DNA from 3 places in the Achromobacter sp. AONIH1 genome. Region 1 is predicted to be linked to each of the others. Evidence: predicted binding sites of a transcription regulator. Region 1 holds the regulator's gene; each other region holds the start of a gene.

What was found. The regulator NrdR, encoded in region 1, represses ribonucleotide reductase genes. The targets are predictions, from matches to a motif close to CACNANATNTNGTG.
Region 2: the regulator NrdR is predicted to act here: its motif matches at 1,622-1,635, upstream of nrdA (class 1a ribonucleoside-diphosphate reductase subunit alpha).
Region 3: the regulator NrdR is predicted to act here: its motif matches at 1,538-1,551, upstream of C2U31_RS19175 (ribonucleoside triphosphate reductase).

The regions. Positions count from the first base shown of each region.
Region 1 is NZ_CP026124.1:1,763,487-1,766,755, reverse strand. Features, by position in the region: gene C2U31_RS08130 (cysteine hydrolase family protein) at 1-376, shown strand, start outside; gene C2U31_RS08125 (GlxA family transcriptional regulator) at 411-1,373, shown strand; gene nrdR (transcriptional regulator NrdR) at 1,449-1,928, opposite strand; gene glyA (serine hydroxymethyltransferase) at 2,128-3,269, opposite strand, start outside.
Region 2 is NZ_CP026124.1:5,942,442-5,945,710, forward strand. Features, by position in the region: gene C2U31_RS27095 (ABC transporter ATP-binding protein) at 1-257, shown strand, start outside; gene C2U31_RS27100 (helix-turn-helix transcriptional regulator) at 378-755, shown strand; gene arsH (arsenical resistance protein ArsH) at 776-1,498, shown strand; gene nrdA (class 1a ribonucleoside-diphosphate reductase subunit alpha) at 1,807-3,269, shown strand, end outside.
Region 3 is NZ_CP026124.1:4,165,398-4,168,666, forward strand. Features, by position in the region: gene C2U31_RS19175 (ribonucleoside triphosphate reductase) at 1-1,531, opposite strand, end outside; gene C2U31_RS19180 (hypothetical protein) at 1,673-1,867, opposite strand; gene C2U31_RS19185 (LysR family transcriptional regulator) at 1,940-2,827, shown strand; gene C2U31_RS19190 (tripartite tricarboxylate transporter substrate binding protein) at 2,866-3,269, opposite strand, start outside.

The DNA.
Region 1 (3,269 bases):
GCTGGCGTCCGGGCACGTCAAGACGCTGAAAGAGCTGAAGATCTCGCCCACCGCCGTGTTCCACAAGACCGTGCACTCCTCGCTCTACGCCAAGGGCCAGGACGGCGCGACGCTGCATGACTGGCTGCGGGATCACGATATCGGCGAGATCATCGTCAGCGGCATCCGCACCGAGCAGTGCTGCGAGACCACTTCCCGCCATGCCAGCGACGCCGGCTTCAAGGTGATCTTCCCCACCGACGCCACCCTGACCTTCGCCATGCAGAGCCCGTCCGGCCGGCAATACACGCCCGCCGAGATCCGCGACCGCACCGAGCTGGTGCTGCAGGGCCGCTTCGCGCGGGTCTTGCGTGCCGCCGACGTGCTGGCGGCTTAGCATGTCGTCCCGCTGAAATGCGCGAGCGCACGCCATGATCCCGGTGTACTTCGTGCTGACGCGCGGCCTGGTGCTGCTGGACCTGGCCGGTCCGGCGGAGGCGTTCCGGGTGGCCGAAAGGCTGTGCCCCGGCACGTTCGCGCTGCATTTCTGCGGACCGGAGGCGGAGCTGGAATGCGGCCTGGCGGGGCTGCACCTGGCGCGCATCAAGCCGCTGCCGGCCAGATTGCCCGCCAACGCGCTGGTCATCGTTTCCGGCGTGGTGGGCACGCCGACGCGGCTGGACGATGCGCAGGCGCGCGCCATCATCGACTGGCTGGCCGCGCGCCAACCGGCCGACGGCTTCACGCTGATGACGATCTGCGCCGGCGCGCTGTTCGCCGCGGCCGCCGGCCTCACGCGCGGGCGCGAATGCACCACCCATCACGGCAGCCTGGCGCAGCTGGCGGCGCTGGATCCCAGCGCGCGGATCCTCGACAACCGCATCTTCGTCGAAGACGGCGCGCTGGTCAGCAGCGCGGGCATCACGGCGGGTATCGATCTCGCGCTGCACATGGTGTCGCGCCACTGCGGCCCGCGCATCGCCTGCGAGGTCGCCCGTGAAATGCTGGTCTACCAGCGCCGCGCCGGCACGGATTCGGCCCTGTCGCCCTGGCTGGAACACCGCAGTCATCTGCATCCCGGCGTCCACAAGGTGCAGGATGCGGTGGTGCGCAACCCGGCGGCGCCCTGGTCGGCGCAATCGCTGGCGCAGGAAGCCCATACCAGCGCGCGCCACCTGACCCGGCTGTTCCGCCTGCACGCGGGCTGCACGCCGATGGACTATCTTTATCAGATACGCGTCGCGCTGGCGCGCGACCTGCTGCGCGAAACCCGGCTGGACCTGGAGCGCGTGGCGGAGAAGGCGGGATTTGGCTCGGCCCAGCACATGCGGCGCGTGTGGCGTCGCTTCGAGCCGCGCACGCCCGGCATGGCGCGGCAGCAGCTGGCGGCCTGAAGCGGGCCGTCGGCCTCGGGCGCCGACCTAGCCACGGCGCCCGAGCGGCGGCGTGACGACAACAGGCGGATCCGCTCAGTCCTTGCGCAGCTTGCCGGGCAGCAAGGGCCCCTGCATCTCGCGGATGGCTTCGACGAATTCGCCGATGTCCTCGAAACTCTTGTAGACCGAAGCAAAGCGCACGTAGGCCACCTTGTCGAGCTTGCGCAGCTCGTTCATGACCAGCTCGCCGATGTGCTCGGTGGGCACTTCGCGCTGCCCGCTGGCCCGCAACTGCTCTTCGATGCGGGAAACGGCGGCATCCACGTCGCCGGTACTGACGGGACGCTTGCGCAGCGCCAGGCTCAGGCTGGCGCGCAGCTTGGCCGGATCGTAGTCGCTGCGGCTGCCATTGCGCTTGACGACCGAGGGCAGCGCCAGCTCCACCCGTTCATAGGTGGTGAAGCGCTTGTCGCAGGACAGGCAACGGCGGCGGCGCCGGATGGCGTCGCCTTCTTCCGAGACGCGGCTGTCGACGACCTGCGTTTCGGGGTTGCCGCAAAATGGACACCGCATGTGTGATCCCTGAAGGCCGGATGGCAAGAATTAAGCATATTGTAACGATCCGTCCGGCGGAAATCGTCAATAGGGCTGAATTCGTCCCCGATATTTTTGCCAGCAACCGTGCGTCCGGCCAAAAACAAAGGGACGGCCCTTGCGGAACCGTCCCTTTTCATCCCCGCCGCCCGGTTTCCCGGGCGGACAGCGCAGGCGCTTACTTGCGGCCGTAGACCGGCAGGCGCGAGGTCAGTGCGTTGACCTTGGCGCGCACGGCGGCGATGTTGGCCTCGTCGCGCGGGTTGTCCAGCACGTCGGCGATCAGGTTGGCGGTCAGTTCGGCCTCGGCTTCGGTGAAGCCGCGGGTCGTCATGGCCGGCGTGCCCAGGCGGATGCCGCTGGTCACGAAGGGCTTTTCCGGATCATTCGGGATGGCGTTCTTGTTGACCGTGATGTGAGCCTGGCCCAGCACGGCTTCGGCTTCCTTGCCGGTGATGCCCTTGGCGCGCAGGTCAACCAGCATGACGTGGCTTTCGGTGCGGCCGGAAACGATGCGCAGGCCGCGCTTGACCAGCGTATCGGCCAGCACCTTGGCGTTCTTGACCACTTGCTGCGCGTAGTCCTTGAATTCCGGGGCCAGCGCTTCCTTGAAGGCCACGGCCTTGCCGGCGATGACATGCATCAGCGGGCCGCCCTGGATGCCGGGGAAGATCGCCGAGTTGATGATCTTCTCGTGTTCGGCCTTCATCATGATGACGCCGCCGCGCGGGCCGCGCAGCGACTTGTGCGTGGTCGAGGTGACGAAGTCTGCATGCGGAACCGGGTTGGGGTAGGCACCGCCAGCGACCAGGCCCGCGTAGTGGGCGATGTCGACCATGAACAGCGCGCCGTTTTCACGGGCGATGCGGCCCATGCGCTCGAAGTCGATGTGCAGCGCGTAGGCCGAGGCGCCGGCCACGATCAGCTTGGGCTTGTGTTCCTTGGCCAGCTTTTCGACCTGGTCGTAGTTCAGGACTTCGTTTTCGTCCAGGCCATACGAGATGAAGTTGTACAGCTTGCCCGAGGCGTTGACCGACGCGCCGTGCGTCAGGTGGCCGCCTTCGGCCAGGCTCATGCCCAGCACGGTGTCGCCTGGCTTGAGCACGGCCATGTACACGCCCTGGTTGGCCTGCGAGCCCGAGTTGGGCTGCACATTGGCGGCTTCGGCGCCGAAGATCTGCTTCAGGCGATCGATGGCCAGCTGCTCGACCACGTCCACGTATTCGCAGCCGCCGTAGTAGCGCTTGCCGGGGTAGCCTTCGGCGTACTTGTTCGTGAGCTGCGTGCCCTGGGCTTCCATGACGGCGGGGCTGGCGTAGT
Region 2 (3,269 bases), 2.5 Mb from region 1:
TGACCAATCCGCGCCTGCTGATCCTGGACGAGGCCACCGAGGGCCTGGCGCCGGTGGTGCGCGAGGAAATCTGGCGGGCGCTGGACGGCCTGAAGCGCACGGGGCTGGCGGTGCTGTGCATCGACAAGAACCTCGAACCGCTGCTGGCGGCGGCCGACCGCCACGCCATCATCGAGACGGGCCGGGTGGCCTGGAGCGGCGATTCCCAGGCCTTCATCGACGACGAGGCGCGCCTGCTGCGGTATCTGTCGGTATAGCGGCGCGGCGCCGCACGAGCTATTGACTCTCAGGCACGCCGCCGGACAGGCCGGGACGGCCCGCGCGCCATCGAGCGTCGACCGGGCCAAATAATTCAATAATCGTTGTATGATTGAATAATGAACGAAGACCAGACCGTCGCCGCCCTCGGCGCCCTCGCCCATGCCCAGCGCCTGCGCGTGTTCCGCGCCCTGGTGGTCGCCGGCCCGGACGGCCTCACGCCCAGCGTCATGGCCGGGCAACTCGACGTCGCCCGCAATGCGCTGTCCTTCCACCTGAAGGAGCTGTCGCATGCCGGACTGGTCAGCGTCGAACAGCAGGGCCGCAACCTGATCTACCGCGCCGACTTCGCGCGCATGAGCGGCCTGCTGGGCTATCTGACCGAGCACTGCTGCGAGGGCGCGGTCTGCGAGGTCGCCAGCGTCCCGCCGCCCGGCCCCGCCAAGACGGCGAAACATCCGCTATCGACGGCGCGCAAGTCGCAAGCAAGAAATTGAGCAATAAGTGAGCAAAAAGCATGTCTGAGATCCCCGCCGATCTGCCCAACCTCGATTCCACGCTGTTCCAGCGGCCGGATCCGGCCGCGCTGTTCGCCCCCGCGCGGGCCACGCATCCGCCGCGCTTCCTGCTGCTGTACGGCTCCCTGCGCGAGCGCTCGTACAGCCGCCTGGCCGCCGAGGAAGCCGCGCGCCTGATCCAGGCGCTGGGCGGCGAAACCCGCCTGTACAATCCGTCCGGCCTGCCGCTGGTCGATGACGCTGGCGAGGACCACCCCAAGGTGCGCGAGCTGCACGCGCTGGTGCAATGGGCGGAAGGCATGGTCTGGAGCTCGCCGGAACGCCATGGCGCGATGACCGGCCTGATGAAGACGCAGATCGACTGGATTCCGCTCTCGGTGGGCGCCGTGCGCCCGACGCAGGGCAAGACGCTGGCCGTCATGCAGGTGTCGGGAGGCTCGCAGTCCTTCAACGCCGTCAACCAGATGCGGGTGCTGGGGCGCTGGATGCGCATGCTGACGATCCCCAACCAGTCCTCGGTGGCCAAGGCTTACCAGGAGTTCGACGAGGACGGGCGCATGAAGCCCTCGCCGTACTACGACCGGATCGTCGACGTGGTCGAGGAACTGGTCAAGTTCACCCTGCTCACGCGCGACGCGGCCCCCTATCTGGTGGACCGCTACAGCGAGCGCAAGGAAACCGCCGCCGCCCTGTCGCGGCGGATGCGGCAGGCGGCCCTCTGAATCGCCCGGAACCCCTGCCGGGCGGCCGGAGGGTACGCGTTTCCGGCCCGATCCACCCGTATATCCCTACAAATGCACGGGTCTTGATAAAGCACAAGATCTAGTCAACCCAAACCAGTGATACACTACCTATAGTGTTGTCACTCCAGCCGCCTCGATAGCCCCGCCGCCGTCCGGCACGGGCTTCCGAGCGACGGCACATGCCCCGCCAGCCCTGGCGGTCGGCCCCAATCTCGAACCCGAACATTCCGATCACTCGGAAGGACGTCGCTCGTCCTTTCCCAGCCGCAGGAGCTATGCAGTCCGCCATGGAAAAACAAGCAGCAATGATGGTCACCAAGCGTGATGGGCGTATGGAGCCCATCGATCTGGACAAGATCCACCGCGTCATCGACTGGGCCGCCAACGGCCTGGAGAACGTCTCGGTGTCGCAGGTGGAAATGCGTTCGCATATCCAGTTCTACGACGGCATCCGCACCGACGCCATCCACGAGACCATCATCAAGTCCGCCGCGGACCTGATTTCCGAGGAAACGCCCAACTACCAGTACCTGGCCGCGCGCCTGGCGATCTTCCACCTGCGCAAGATCGCCTACGGCCAGTTCGAGCCGCCGCACCTGTACGACCACGTGCGCAACCTGACCGAACAGGGCAAGTACGACGCGCACCTGCTGGCCGACTACAGCCGCGAGGAATTCGACGAGCTGAACGGCTACATCAACCACTGGCGCGACATGAACTTCGCCTACGCCGCGGTCAAGCAGATGGAGGGCAAGTACCTGATCCAGAACCGCGTCACCAAGCGCATCTACGAAAGCCCGCAGTTCCTGTACCTGCTGGTGGCGATGTGCCTGTTCGCGAAGTACCCCGCGCAGACGCGCCTGGGCTACGTCAAGCGCTTCTACGACGCGGTGTCGCGCTTCAAGATCTCGCTGCCCACGCCCATCATGGCGGGCGTGCGCACGCCGATGCGCCAGTTCAGCTCCTGCGTGCTGATCGAATGCGACGACGATCTGGACAGCGTCAACGCCACCACCAGCGCCATCGTCAAGTACGTGTCGCAGCGCGCCGGCATCGGCATCAACGGCGGCCGCATCCGCGCCCTGGGCAGCGAGATCCGTGGCGGCGAAGCGCTGCACACCGGCTGCCTGCCCTTCTTCAAGATGTTCCAGGCGGCGGTCAAGTCGTGCTCGCAAGGCGGCGTGCGCGGCGGCGCGGCCACCCTGTTCTACCCGCTGTGGCACCTGGAAGTCGAATCGCTGCTGGTGCTCAAGAACAACCGCGGCGTCGAGGAAAACCGCATCCGTCACCTGGACTACGGCGTGCAGGTCAACCGCCTGCTGTACCAGCGCCTGATCAAGTCGCAGGACATCACGCTGTTCTCGCCGCACGACACCCCGGGCCTGTACGAAGCCTTCTTCGCCGACCAGGACGAGTTCGAGCGCCTGTACCTGCAATACGAGCAGAATCCCGCCATCCGCAAGCGCAGCCTGCCGGCCGTGGAACTGTTCTCGCTGATGATGCAGGAGCGCGCCAGCACCGGCCGCATCTACATCCAGAACGTCGACCACTGCAACACGCACAGCCCGTTCGATCCCCAGGTCGCGCCGGTGCGCCAGTCGAACCTGTGCATGGAAATCGCGCTGCCGACCAAGGCGCTGAGCGATGTCAACGGCCCGGACGGCGAAATCGCGCTGTGCACGCTGTCGGCCTTCAACCTGGGCGCGCTGGAAACGCTGGACGAACTGGAAGGCCTGGCCGACCTGGCCGT
Region 3 (3,269 bases), 2.4 Mb from region 1:
CCCGGTCCAGCAGGCGCAGCGCCAGCGCGTGGCCGGCGGGCGTGGTCAGGTCGTCGGCGTCGCCGCTGAAGTTGCGGACCATCTCGTTGATGCCATTCACGCCCAGCGTGCTGAAGTGGTTGCGCAGCGTGCCCAGGTAGCGCCGGGTATAGGGATACAGGCCCTGGTCGATGTAGCGCTGCACCACCTTGCGCTTGGTCTCCAGCACGTCGCGGCCCAGTTCCAGCAGGCGGTCCAGCCGCGCCATCAGGCCGGCCTCGTCGCCCCGGTGCAGATGGCCCAGGCGCGCGCAGTTCACCGTCACCACGCCGACCGAGCCGGTCTGTTCGGCCGAGCCGAACAGACCGTTGCCGCGCTTGAGCAGCTCGCGCAGGTCCAGCTGCAGGCGGCAGCACATGGAGCGCACCATGTGCGGCTCCAGGTCCGAGTTCAGGAAGTTCTGGAAATAGGGCAGGCCGTAGCGCGCCGTCATCTCGAACAGGCGCGTGGTGTTGGGATGGTCCCAGTCGAAATCGGGCGTGATGTTGTAGGTCGGGATGGGAAAGGTGAAGGCGCGTCCCTTGGCGTCGCCGGCCATCATCACCTCGATGTAGGCGCGGTTGATCATGTCCATCTCGGCCTGCAGGTCGCCGTAGGCGAAGGGCATTTCCTCGCCGCCGATGTAGGGGATCTGCTCGCGCAGGTCGGCCGGGCAGGTCCAGTCGAAGGTCAAGTTGGTGAAGGGCGTCTGCGTGCCCCAGCGGCTGGGCACGTTCAGGTTGTAGATCAGCTCCTGCATCGCCTGCTTGACGTCGGCGTAGGTCATCGCGTCGCGGCGGATGAAGGGCGCCATGTAGGTGTCGAAGGAGCTGAAGGCCTGCGCGCCGGCCCATTCGTTCTGCAGCGTGCCGAGGAAGTTGACGATCTGGCCGATGGCGGCCGACATGTGGCGCGGCGGCGTGGCCTCGACCTTGCCGGGGATGCCGTTGAAGCCCTCGGTCAGCAGCTGGCGCAGCGACCAGCCGGCGCAATAGCCGCTGAGCATGTCCAGGTCGTGGATGTGGATGTCGCCGTCGCGGTGGGCCTGGCCCGCCTCGGGCGTGAAGACATTGGACAGCCAGTAGTTGGCCGTGACCTTGCCGGCCACGTTCAGGATCAGGCCGCCCAGGCTGTAGCCCTGGTTGGCGTTGGCGTTGACGCGCCAGTCGCGCTGCTCCAGGTATTCCTCCATCGCGCTTTCCACGTCCACCAGCGTGTGGCGCAGCGAGCGCAGCCGCGCGTGCTGCTCGCGGTGCACGATGTAGGCGCGCGCCGTGCGCCAGTGGCCGGCGCGCACCAGCGCTTCCTCGACATGGTTCTGGATGGTCTCCACGCCGGGGCAGACATTGCCGTCGCGCGTCAGGGCCTCGGCCACCGTGGCGGCCAGCGCCCGGGCGGCATGCGGCTCCAGCTCTCCGGTGCTCCGGCCCGCCGCCGCGATGGCCTGGGCGATCTTGCCGGCGTCGAATCCGACGACCCGGCCGTCACGCTTGAGGATGTGTTCAATCTGCATGGGTGGCACCATATGTAGTGGAGTGCGAAAACTCTATCACCACATATGGTGTTGATTGCGGCGCAGCCGCGCCGGATTTGGCCGGCGCTTGATCGGGCGCAAACCCCGCCGGCCGGGCGGGAAAAGACGCAATGCGTCCCCTCAAGCGCCGTTCGGCGGCACCCTGAAGTTGTCGGTGATGCGTTTTTCAGCGCGTCGCAGCCGGCGCATCAAGGCCGCGCCCAGGCGGTGGAGCCAGGGCATGGCGGGACGCGGCCGGGTTGCGTCCGACGGCGGTTCGATGGTGGGGCGGGCGGTGGCGGCGTGGGAGGGCGGTGTGGATGTGTCGTGATTCATGGAGCAGCATGCTCGGAGATACACTGCCATCCGTAAAGTTGAATGAACTGACCTAAATCGTCAGGAAAGCTGATGCGTAACCTGAACCTGGATCAGATCCAGACCCTGATCGCGATCGCCGACCTGGGCACCTTCGCGGCGGCGTCGCAGGCGCTGCATCTGGCGCCGCCCACGATCAGCCTGCACATCAAGGAACTGGAGGCGCGCATGCAGGTTCCGCTGGTGCTGCGCGGCCGGCGTCAGGCCGGACTGACGGCGGCGGGCCAGGCGCTGGTCGAGGAAGGACGCAAGCTGCTGGCCGCCAGCGACGATCTCGTGGACATCGTGCGCCGCCGCGCCGCCGGCAGCGTGGGCGTGGTGAAGGTGGGCGTGTCGGCCGGCGTCGGCATCCGCCTGCTGCCGCTCGTGCTGGAGGCCTTGGGGCGGCGCGCGCCCGGCGTGGACGTGAAACTGGAAGCGGCGGGTTCGGCCGAGGCGATGTTGCGGCTGCAGGGCGGCACGCTGGACGTGGCCATCGTCGCCAGTCCGCAGCCCGCCACGGCCCGGGTGGCCGTGATGCCCTGGCGCGACGACGAAATGGTCGCGCTGTTGCCCGCCTCATGGGAAGCGCCCGAGGCGGTCACGCCCGAATGGCTGTCGACGCGGCGCTGGGCCTGCTTCGCGCCGGGCACGCAGATGCACGGCCTGATCGCGTCCTGGTTTGGCCAGGCCGGTTTCAATCCGAGGCCATTCCTGGCCCTGAGCTACCCGGGCGCGTTGAAGGGCCTGGCGGCGGCCAGCCAGAGCGCGGCCATCCTGCCGCTGGCCGAAGTGGAGGACGCGGGGCACGCGGACGTGCAATGGCGCGCGCTGTCGCCGCCGCTCAGGCGGCCGATGGCGCTGGCCTATCGCGCCGCGCCCGAGCCGGGCGCGGCGGCGGCCGCCGTGCTGGAGGCGCTGGCGGCGTTCTCCACCGCTTGAGGTCCGCCAGAAGGCGGCAAGGCAAATGGCGGCCTGTCTCAGTCCAGCGTGATGCCGGCGCGCTTGCCGACGGCGCCGAAGGTGGCGAGTTCGCTGGAAATCTGATCGCGGAAGGCCGGGCCAGGCATGAACACCGGCTCCATCGCCATGTCCTCGATGGACTTGCGCACCTGCGGGTCGCGCATGACTTCCTCGACCGCGCGGCCCAGCGTATCCAGCACCGGCGCGGGCGTCTTGGCCGGCGCCACCAGGCCGTACCATCCGACCATGGACACGCCGGGCAGGCCGGCCTCGGCGAAGGTCGGCACGTCCGGCAGCTGCGGCGAGCGATGCGCGCCGGTGACGGCCAGCGCGCGCACCTTGCCGGCCTTGGCGTGCGGCGCGGCGGACGCCACGGTGTCCACGCCCAGCGCGACCTCGCCGCCGATCAGCGCGGTCACCA